DNA from 2 places in the Sanguibacter sp. TS_SC_8 genome. Region 2 is predicted to be linked to the other one. Evidence: predicted binding sites of a transcription regulator. Region 2 holds the regulator's gene; the other holds the start of a gene.
The links. The regulator LexA, encoded in region 2, represses DNA repair genes until DNA is damaged. The targets are predictions, from matches to a motif close to TCGAACANNTGTTCGA.
Positions count from the first base shown of each region.

Region 1 (5,620 bases), 1.2 Mb from region 2:
GCGGCAGAAGTCGACGAGCAACCCGGGCACGAGGGCGACGCGGACCCCGGGGAGGTCCGCGCAGGCGGCCTCGGCCAGCGCGAGGCGCTGGTCGGCGTCCAGGAGCGTGGACTTGGCGGAGTTCCTCGCCACGCCGACGACGACCTCGTCGAAGAGGGCACTGGCCCGGCGGATGATGTCGAGGTGCCCCAGGGTGATCGGGTCGTACGATCCGGGGCTCACGGCGATGGTCACGCCTTCACGGTAGTGCAGTCCGGCGCGGGCGGACATGGCCGACGCGGCCGTGGGCGGCCATGATGGTGACATGGGTGACGTTTCCGAACCAGATGCTTCTGCACCAGCCTCCGTCGATCTCGTCGATCTCGTCGACCCCGCGGACCTGGCTGCGCTGCACGAGCGGGTCCTGGCCCCGTCCTTCCCGCCTGCCGAGCTCATCGACCTCGATGGGCTCCTGTCCGGGTGCGCGACCGGGGAGCTGCACGCACTGGGCGTGGTGCGCGACGGGCAGGTGGTCGCCGGTGCGGTGGGCAGCCCGTCCGCCCCTGGCGGGGTCGTGCTGCTGATGTATCTCGCGATCGCGCCCGGCGGGCGCGGGGGCGGGATCGGCGGCGCGCTGCTCGACGGCGCGGTGGCCCGCTGGGCGGAGCAGTTCTCCCCCGCGCTGGTTGTGGCCGAGGTCGAGCACCCAGACCACCACGCGGCGAGCATCGAGCACGGTGACCCCGCCGCTCGGCTGCGGTTCTACGCCCGGCACGGGGCCCGGGTGCTCTCGGTACCGTACTTCCAGCCCAGGATGGGTCCGGGCGGTCAGCGGGTCCCCGCGTTGTTGCTGGTCACCTTGTATGTGGTAGAGGCGGGTGTGGGCGATGCGGGTGTGGGCGGGGCGCCTGCCGCACGCGTGAGCGCTCCCCCGCTGCGGGACTTCCTGGAGGCCCAGCTGCTGAGCTCGGAGGGAACGGTGTCCGACGACGACGCAACCCACGCGCTGCTCGACTCGGTCAGCGGACAGTGGGTGGATCTCGTCTCCCCCGAAGACCTCTCTGACGTCCCTGTCGGGCTGCTGCCTGAGGAGTAGCTGGGTGGCGCGATGATCGCGGTGTGGAACGAATCCCTGAACCGGACTGATCACCGTGCCGAACCGGTGGCTGCTCGACCGGGGCGTGGTCAGGCTGCGGCGTCGCCTGCTGGGTAGGTGCCGGGGACGTCGATGTGCCAGGTGCCGAAGGCGCGGGTCATGGCGATGTTCTCTCCGTCGACGCGGTGGTGGTGGTGTCGGCAGAGCAGGGCCCCGTTGGAGGGTGTGGTGTCTCCGCCATCGGCCCAGTGGCGTAGGGCGTGGTGGATCTCGCAGATGCGCGGTGGCGCGTCGCAGCCCGGCCAGACGCAGGTGGTGTCGCGGGCGATGATGGCGCGGCGATGCTCTCTGGTGAAGGTGCGTCTGGTGCGGGAGATGTTGAGGATCTGGGAGTCGGGTCCGAAGATGATCCGGGTCATCTCCCCGTCGCACGCGATCCGTCTCAGGACCGCGTCGGGGATGGGGCCGGTGCCGTCCTCCCAGGTCGCGTACCCGGCCTTGAGGCGAGCCTCGAAGGTTCTCGGGGACCAGGATCGGGAACCGGTGCCGTCTGAGGCAGTGCTGCTCGCTCCGCCGGCCAGTTCACCAGCCGCGCCGGTGCCATCTGACTCACCGTCAGTGCTGTCAGCGTCGTCATCACCGTCACTGTGGGTGGCTTCGAAGACCCGGGTGAACTCCTCCCAGGACACGTGCACCGACAGGTGGGGGCGCACGTTGGCGCCCTTGCCGGCGGTCCCGGCGTCCAGGAACGCCTGACACAGCTCGACCAGGGCGTCCACCTTGCGCAGATCCGCCGGGACGAGCGTGTCGGTGGCGGAGGGGACCCCGGCCACCGCGCGCAGCGCCGCACCGATGAGCTGACCGTGCTCGGTGGTGACGAACCCGCTGATCTGCATCCCACCCAAGGTCGGGGACACCTGGAGGAACTCCCGCTCGGCGGCGTCCTTGAACGCCTTCTCCTGCGCCACCGGGTCAGCAGAGAGGGTGAACCCTTTGACCAACCGGTTGAACTCCGTCACCGACCACGCCGCCGTATGCACCAACAACGCTTCCTCACCGGTGCACACCGGGACCGCCCCCGGCGCCGGGTCGGCCAACGACTGCCGCAACGTCGGGGTCTTGGCCGCGTGCACCATGATGCCCACGTGCTCCCCGGTGATCGACCCCGCCCGAGCCGCCGCCCCCGTGGCCGGCAGGTGCTCACTCACCGCCCGCGCCGCCGCGACGGTGCGCTGGGCCAGTCCTTTCGAGAGGTTCTCCGCCTTCTCCAACCACGTCGTGAAGGAATGCATCGTCTCCTGGTGCCACGACCCCTCGGACTCGGTGCGGGCGATGCACCCCAACCGCTGAGCCTCAAGGCGCCCCACCACGACGTGGATCCGCTGGGACACCTCCGCCGCCACCGCACCCGGCAACGACGCCGGGTCGACCGACGTGATCACCTCCACCAACGACTCCATCTGATCCAGCAACGCCAACACATTCACCGGGACACCCGGATCGACGCCGTCGCCAGGGACATCGCCCACGGCCACGCCCCCGGTGGCCGCGGGCACCTCCAGAGAGGGCTCGACGGGCCTCTCCGACGCCGGCTGGAGCAAGGCGTTGAACGCCGCTTCGAACAGCTCGGTCATCATCGATGCGTACTCGGGATACTCGGGGTACTCGCAGAGGTGACGTGCAAGCTTCACGATGCCCCCTGCCCTGGTCGGATCTATCGGGAATACTCCGATAAGTCTATCGAACAAACGTCCGGCGGGCAAGAGTTTGAGCCAACCGACTGACGACCCGGCTCACCGCCGAACCGCCACCGTACGGACGCCTCAGCGACCGCAGCGTCCAGCGTCGCCTGATCGAGGCATCCGGCTCCGGTGGGTGGGCTGGCGGGGCCGGTCACCACCGTCCTCGCTCCCCCCGCTGCGGGACTCTCCTCAAGGGATACGGTCGGGCACCGCTGAAAAGCGGGCTAGCGTGAGCGCATGGGATTGTTCTCTTCCGCAAAGAAGCGTGTCGGACCGTATGGCCTGCTCAAACCCGATGCCGAGCACGTGGCGCGGCTGGAGTCGCGGGGGTGTGACATCACCGCGCCCCGCGAGATCGAGTTCGCCGTCTGCTTCGCGACCCAGGACCGCGCCGATGCGGCGTCGGCCGCCCTCCGCGCGGACCGCGTGCGTCATGAGCTCGTCCAACCCAGTCATGACATCCCCGACTGGACCATCATGCTCGTGGCGAGGAACCAGCCGCTCGTCCCCGACTTCCTGCGCGAGCGCGTGGACCTCTGCCGCTCTCTCGCCGATGCCCACCAGGGCGACTACGAGGGCTGGGTCGCGCTCTTCACCGACGAGGAGAAGGCCGCCCTGTAGGCGGACTCGCCACCCCTGAGATCTACGTGCCGGCGTCCGCGCCGGCCTCCGGCTCACGGTCTGGCTCGGCGTAGTAGACCTTCGTGTCGCCGTGCTTCTTGACCGTGATGAGACGCCACGTCGTCGGCCACACAGGTTCGGGTGAGCGCGAGGACCGCTCGACGACGACCACCGCGTCAGGGGAGATCTGCGCCTCGAGACGGCTGAGGACCTCGGCGACCTCGGCGTCTCGCACGTCGTAGGGCGGGTCGAGGAGCACAAGATCCCACGCCCCGGTCCCGGCGCTCTGGACGAACCGCTCGACTGTGCTCGTGACCACCCGCACCCCGGGCAGGCCCAGCGCTGCGGTGTTGCGCGCGCAGACCTGCGCGGCCTCCGCGGCGGCCTCGACGAGAACCACCTCGACCGCTCCGCGGCTGGCCGCCTCGAGGCCGAGGGCCCCGGAGCCGGCGTACAGGTCGAGGACCCGCGCGCCGTCGATCACGCCGTAGTGCTCGAGCCGGGAGAACATCGCCTCCCGGACCTTGTCGCTGGTCGGTCGGGTGCCGCTCGCGGGCACCTCGAGAGTTCTGCCACCTACGCTGCCAGCCACGATCCTCGTCACGGGGCCAGCCTACCCACGGCCACGACGCTCACGTGCGCTCGAGGAAGTCGGCCCGCTCCCCGGGTAGGCGTTCGGCGATCGCCTCACGGAGCACGGGATAGGTGTCCAGCTCCGGATCGACCGCGACGATCTCGGTCGCGTCCTCGCGGGCCTGCCCGATCACCTTCGCGTCGTGCACCACCCGCAGCAGCCGCAGCGAGCTCGCCGTCCCAGACTGCGCCACCCCGAGCACGTCGCCCTCCCGGCGCAGCGAGATGTCCGCGGCCGCGAGCTCGAACCCGTCCGACGTGCCGGCCAGTGTGGCCAGGCGCTGGCTCGCGGGCGCGGCGCGGGCGAACGCCTCCTTCGTCGCGGTCACCGGGAGCAACTCCTCGGCCGGGATCGAGGAGACCAGCAGGCAGATCCCCGCATGCGTGCCGCGCCCGACCCGACCGCGCAGCTGGTGCAGCTGGGACAGGCCGAACCGCTCGGCGTCCAGCACGACCATCGCCGTGGCCTGTGGGACGTCGACTCCCACCTCGATCACCGTCGTGGAGACGAGCAGGTCGATCTCACCGGCCGTGAACGCCGCCATCGTCGCCTCCTTCTCCGCCGGGGGCAGCTGGCCGTGCAGCACGCCGATCCGGACACCGGCGAGCGCAGGCAGCCCGCGCAGCTCCTCGGCCACCTCGTACACGGCCCGCAGAGGGCGCCGAGGGCGCTCCTGCGGGTCGGCTCCGCCGTCCTCGCCGTCCTCACCCTCGAGCTCCGACCCGTCGAGGTCGGCGTCGTCGGGCCCGGCACCGGGCTCGTCGGCGGAGATCCGGGCGCACACGACGTAGGCCTGGCGCCCGGAGGCGATCTCGTCGCGCACCCGGGACCAGGTGCGCGCCATCCAGGAGGGGATCTCGGCGGGCACCACGTGGGTGACCACGCCGGCCCGGCCGGCGGGGATCTCGCGCAGGACCGACGTCTCCAGGTCGCCGAAGACGGTCATGGCGACGGTACGCGGGATCGGGGTGGCGGTCATGACGAGCATGTGCGGGACCTTGGCGGCCTTCGCCCGCAGCGCGTCGCGCTGCTCGACGCCGAACCGGTGCTGCTCGTCGACGACCACGAGCCCCAGCTCGGCGAACTGGACCCCGGCGCTGAGCAGCGCGTGCGTGCCGACGACGATCCCGGCGGCGCCGCTCGCGGCGTCGAGCAGGTTCTGCTTGCGGGACCTCGCGTTCTGCGACCCGGTGAGCAGGGCCACCCGCGTGCCGTGCGAGGACCCGCCGAGCAGCCCGCCTGCTGCCAGGTCCCCGAGCAGCGTCGTGAGCGTGCGAGCGTGCTGGGCCGCGAGCACCTCGGTCGGTGCCAGCAGCGCGGCCTGGCCCCCGGCGTCGACCACCTGGAGCATCGCCCGCAGCGCCACGACCGTCTTGCCCGAGCCGACCTCGCCCTGCAGCAGGCGCTGCATCGGGTGGGTCGTGGCGAGGTCCTGCGCGATCTCCTGCCCGACGGCGCGCTGGCCGGCGGTGAGGGTGAAGGGCAGCGAGGCGTCGAAGTCGTGCAGCAGGCTCGGCAGGTCACCGTCCGCGAGCAGCAGGGGCCGCG
Region 1 is NZ_CM143955.1:2,842,269-2,847,888, forward strand. Features, by position in the region: gene coaD (pantetheine-phosphate adenylyltransferase) at 1-234, opposite strand, end outside; gene ACWA15_RS12940 (GNAT family N-acetyltransferase) at 305-1,075, shown strand; gene ACWA15_RS12945 (HNH endonuclease signature motif containing protein) at 1,165-2,766, opposite strand; gene ACWA15_RS12950 (ribonuclease E inhibitor RraB) at 3,055-3,438, shown strand; gene rsmD (16S rRNA (guanine(966)-N(2))-methyltransferase RsmD) at 3,461-4,042, opposite strand; gene ACWA15_RS12960 (ATP-dependent DNA helicase RecG) at 4,071-5,620, opposite strand, start outside.
Region 1: a site for LexA is predicted at 2,816-2,831, ahead of ACWA15_RS12945 (HNH endonuclease signature motif containing protein). Genes of this name have one in related genera too.

Region 2 (5,620 bases):
GCTCGCCGCGATCGAGACCACCAGCGTCGACGGCGACATCAACCTCTGGGCTCCCCGCTCCAGCGCGCTCTGAGCCCTGCTGGCTCTCCGCACGACAGTTCTGCGCACGGAAAGTCTGCGCACGGCGGGTCTGCGCACGGCGGATCTGCGCACAGCAAGGTCTGCGCACAGAAGGTCTGCGCGCGTCGAACCGGGACCTGCTAGGTCCGTGCCCCGGGGTGCGCGGGCGGCTCTCCCGAGGCGGCGCCGGACGGGTGCGGATCACGCGTCCCAGGCTCCTCGCCCTCCGCGTGCTCGGCACGCAGCAGGTTGATAGCCGCCTCGAAGTCCTCGAGCGAGTCGAAGCCCTGGTAGACGCTGGCGAAGCGCAGGTAGGCGACCTCGTCGAGCTCGCGCAGCGGACCGAGGATGGTCAGCCCGATCTCGTACGCGTCCAGCTCGGCCATGCCGGTCGCCCGCACGCTCTCCTCGACCCGCTGGGCCAGCAGCGCGAGGTCGTCCTCGCTGACGGGGCGCCCCTGGCAGGCCTTGCGGACACCGTTGACGACCTTCTCGCGGCTGAACGGCTCGGTCACACCGGACCGCTTGACCACGGACAGGCTTGCCGTCTCCAGGGTCGTGAACCGGCGGTTGCAGCTGGGGCACTGGCGACGACGCCGGATCGAGGCGCCGTCGTCCGACGTCCGGGAGTCGACGACGCGAGAGTCCGAGTGGCGACAGAACGGGCAGTGCACACGGACCTCCGGAGCAACATCGTGGTGGACGCGTCCCCCGAGCCGGAGGACACCAGCAAGAATACGCGCCGCTCCGTCACGGGGCAGACATCGGGCCACCGCACATCACGAGGACCGCTCAGTCACGGACGGGCAGCATGATCTGCTCGCCGGCCCACAGCGTCGCCGACGCCCGGCCGTTGACCTCGACGATGAGGTCGACCACGTCCCGGAGGTCTTCCCCGGGGAGGGCCAGCTCTTCGGCGATCCCCCACAGGTTGTCCCCCGCGGCCACGGTGTACGGAATCACCTCCGGGGCCACGTCCGGCGTGCTCGCCAGCGCTCCCCCGCCCATCACGGCCATCGAGACGGCCACCACGAGCGCCGTCGCCCACAGCACCCATCGACCGCGCCGGGTGAGCTCAAGATCGGACAACGAACCCTCGATCGAGGCGCTGGCCAGCCGTCGGGCGCGAGCGTCCGCCCGCGCCCGGGCCGCCGCCTGGCGTCGGTCCGCACGCGCAGGGGTGGTCGCGCGCTCCGGGACGGCGGCGCGCTCAGGAACAACAACCAGCTCGGGAACAAGGACCAGTGCCATATCCACTCCATCTCTCCAGCGCGCACGACCAGCTGCGCATCTCCGTGAGCTCCTGCCGGCCCGTGCCGACGCCCCGCACTCTTCGTTCGTACATCTGTTCGTAGTACAACTGTACGAACATTTCCGAGATTGGCAAGGGGCAATCCCGACACGCTCGAACAACTGTTTGAGACTTGTCCACTATCGGCCTAGACTTGAGCACGTTCGCGAGACGACTCGACCACGAGCAGACCACGAGCCACTGACATCGCCCGATCGCAAGCAGATGCCCATCACAACCGGAGGTCACCGTGGCACCCAACGACACCAACCCGGCAGGTCCTGCGAGCGTGACGGCGCTCCCCCACGACACCGCCTCACCGTGGCGCAAGGACGGGATCGGCCCGGACGGGCTCACCTCCCGGCAGCGGCGCATCCTGGACACCATCCGGGACTCCGTGCAGAACCGCGGCTACGCGCCGAGCATGCGCGAGATCGGTGAGTCGGTCGGCCTGAACAGCCCGTCGAGCGTCAAGCACCAGCTGACCGTCCTCGAGGCCAAGGGCTACCTGCGGCGCGACCCGAACCGTCCGCGGGCGATGGAGCTCGTGCACAGTCCGTACACCGAAGGGGCCGGCCGACCTCTGGGTGAGATGGCCTCCGGCTCGGGATACGCAGGCTCTGCGCTCGACTCTCCCTCAGACGGACCGGACCGCCCCACACCCTCGTACGTGCCCCTGGTGGGGCGGATCGCCGCCGGTGGGCCGATCCTGGCCGAGCAGCTCGTCGAGGACGTCTTCCCGCTCCCGCGCCAGCTCGTCGGGGACGGCGAGCTCTTCATGCTCAAGGTCGTCGGTGAGTCGATGATCGACGCCGCCATCTGCGACGGCGACTGGGTCGTCGTGCGGCGCCAGCCCGTCGCCGAGAACGGCGAGATCGTCGCGGCGATGATCGACGGCGAGGCGACCGTGAAGACGTTCAAGCGGATCGACGGCCATGTCTGGCTGCTGCCCCACAACCCGGCGTTCTCCCCGATCCTCGGCGACGAGGCGACGATCCTGGGCCGGATCGTGACCGTCCTGCGCAGCCTCTGACCCGGCCTGAGCGCTCGGTCGACGCACGAAGGGCTCCTCACCACCGGTGAGGAGCCCTTCGTCATGAGCGGCCGAGTCAGAAGCCGAACTTGCGCGCCACCTCTTTGAGAGAGGTGGCGGAGTGCTGCAGGCCGCGGATCTCCATCGGGGAGAGCGGGACCGCGAGCCGGTCCGTGCACCCGCGGCGGCCCACGATCGAGGGCACGGACAGGCAGATGTCGCTGATCCCGTAGTAGTCGTCGAGCAGGGTGGAGACCGGGAGCACCCGGTGCTCGTCGTTGAGCACGGCCTCGATGATGCGGGTGCCGGCGAGGGCGACGGCGTAGTTCGTGGCCCCCTTCCCCTCGATGATCCGGTAGGCGGAGTTGATCACCTCGTGCGCGATGTCCTCCCGTCCCTGCACGGTGAGCGGTCCACGTCCGTCGACCCCGTCCCAGTCCAGCAGCGGCACGCCACCGATGGTCGCGGAGCTCCACAGCGGGATCTCGCTGTCGCCGTGCTCACCGGCCATGTACGCGTGCACGTTCTGCACCGCGACGCCGCAGTGCTGGGCGATGAGGTAGCGCAGGCGGGAGGAGTCCAGGACGGTCCCCGAGCCGAAGAGCTTGGTGGGCGGCAGGCCGGAGACCTTCAGCGCCGCGTAGGTGACGATGTCGACCGGGTTGGTGACCATGACGTACGTCGCGTCGGGCGCCACCGCCTGCAGCTCGGGCAGGATCTTCGAGACGAGCCCGATGGTCGCCTCGGCCAGGTCGATCCGGGACTGCCCGGGCTTCTGCTTGGCCCCCGCGGTGATCATGATGACGTCCGCGTCGGCGCACACCGCGACGTCGTCGGAGCCGATGACCTCGGCCATCGGCATGAACTGGATCCCGTGGGCGAGGTCGAGCGCCTCCGCCTCGACCTTGGCCTTGTTGATGTCGTACAGCGCGACGGTCCGCGCAGAGCCGCGCATCAGCGCGGCGTAGGCCATGGTCGAGCCCACCGCGCCGGCGCCGACCACTGCCACCTTCGTCGTCTTGCGGGCCGCGGGGGGGCCCGCCGGGGTGGGTGTACCGGAACGCTCGGCGTCGCTCATGCTTCCTCCACAGGAGATCGGGTTGCAGGTGGTGCTGGTCTCAGCCTAGAGCCGCGAGCCGCTCGAGCGCAGAAGTCGCCACCTGGCGATCGGTCGTCTGCCAGAACTGCGGCAAGGAGTTGACCAGGAACGAAGCGTAGCGAGCCGTCGCGAGCCGCGGGTCGAGCACCGCGACCACCCCGCGGTCCGTCGTCGTGCGGACCAGGCGGCCCGCGCCCTGGGCCAGCAGCAGGGCCGCGTGCGTGGCGGAGACCTGCATGAACCCGTTCCCGCCGTGGCTCTCGATATAGCGCGCCCGGGCGGCCTTGACCGGGTCGTCGGGGCGGGGGAACGGGATCCGGTCGATCATGACGAGCTGGCACGCCGAACCGGGCACGTCGACCCCCTGCCACAGGGACAGCGTCCCGAACAGGCACGTCGCGTCGTCGGCGGCGAACTCGCGGACGAGGGTGGGGAGCTGGTCGTCGCCCTGGCACAGGACCGGGAAGTCCACCTGATCGCGCACCAGCTCCGCGGCACGCTCGGCGGCGCGTCGGGAGGAGAACAGCCCCAGCGTCCTTCCGCCCGCCGCCGTCATCAGCGCGACCATCTCGGCGATCTGGTCGTCCGTGGTCGCCTGCTGCCCGGGTGTGGGCAGCCGTCTGGCGATGTAGAGGATGCCCTGGCGCCGGTAGTCGAAAGGGCTCCCGACGTCGAGGCCGCGCCACGGCAGATCGACTGTGGCGGGCTGGCTCACCTGGGTCGCCGGCTTTCCTTGGGCCCCAGGCTTCGCTGGGGTCGCTGACTTCGCCTGGCCCACCGGCTTCCCCTGGGTCACCTCCGCCGGGTCGTCGGTCTCACCCGCCGCGCGCTCGAGCCCGACGGCGCGAGCGATGGGCACGAAGGAGTCGCCGAGCGCGAGGGTCGCCGACGTGAGGATGCCGACCTTGTCCTGCCACAGGTTCGTCCGGATCAGACCGGCTACCCCGAGCGGGGCGGCGTGGAGCTTGGACATCCCGGCCCCGAAGCCGCCGTCGCTCCCGCGCGAGCACCAGAGCACGTCGAAGCCGGAGTGGTCGGCGGCCATCCGCTCGGCGGTCTCGAAGACGAGGAGCATGCTCGACGACGCCATCTTCAGGCCGCTGGTCGCCGATCCTGCGTCGGCCGGCCCCTTGCCCTGCTCGGGCTTCAGAGCGCTGAGGACCGCACGGGCGGCGTCGCGCACCCCCGCGACCGAGAGACGGGCTCCCTCGGGGAGCCCGTCCGGGAAGCGTTCCGCCGGCAGGCCGGCCAGCACCGAGCCGAAGTCCGCGGCGGCGGCGTCGAGGTCGGGGGTGGGGATCCCCCCGTGCCGGCGTGCCTGGCGGGAGGCGTGCTCGATCGAGGCGACCGAGAGCTCCGCGGTCGCCGCGGCGGTCACCCGGTCGGGCAGCTCGTGAGCCTCGTCGGCGATGACCACGGAGTGCTCGGGCAGCACGCCCGGGGACCCGGTCGCGGCGATGCCGAGCATCGCGTGGTTGGTGACGACGACGTCGGCCTCGCGGGCGATCCCCCGGGCGCGCTCGGGGAAGCAGTCGTCGATGAGCGGGCACTTCTGGCCCAGGCACTCCAGCGACGTGACCGAGACCTGCTGCCAGGCGCGGTCGCTCACGCCGGGGACCATGTCGTCGCGGTCGCCGGTCTCGGTGTCACCGGCCCACTCCCGCAGCCGCAGGATCTGCTTCCCCAGTCCGGCGGACCCGTCGGCGTCCACCGCGCCGGTGCCCGCGCCAGCAGCGGCTCCCGTCCCGGTGAGCGGCTCGGTGGGCCCCTCGGTGCGGGGCATGTCGAAGAGGGTGCCCGCGTCGTCGGCGGGGTAGCCGCCGGCGATCTTGTGCAGGCAGGCGTAGTTGTGCCAGCCCTTGAGCAGGGCGAGCTGGGGGCGGCGCGGCAGGTGCGCGGCGAGGGTCTGCGCCACGAGCGGCAGGTCCCGGGTCATGATCTGGCGCTGCAGGGCCAGGGTCGCGGTCGAGACGATGACGCGTTCGTCCGTGGTGACCGCGTGGTGGACGGCGGGGACGAGGTAGCCGAGCGACTTCCCGGTCCCGGTGCCGGCCTGGACCAGCAGGTGCTCCTTGGTCCGCATCGCCGTGGCCACCGCCTCGGTCATGTCGTGCTGACCGTCGCGCCGCGCGCCGCC
Region 2 is NZ_CM143955.1:1,672,064-1,677,683, reverse strand. Features, by position in the region: gene ACWA15_RS07590 (aldo/keto reductase) at 1-73, shown strand, start outside; gene nrdR (transcriptional regulator NrdR) at 201-734, opposite strand; gene ACWA15_RS07580 (hypothetical protein) at 853-1,311, opposite strand; gene lexA (transcriptional repressor LexA) at 1,641-2,384, shown strand; gene ACWA15_RS07570 (L-lactate dehydrogenase) at 2,461-3,462, opposite strand; gene ACWA15_RS07565 (ATP-dependent DNA helicase) at 3,503-5,620, opposite strand, start outside.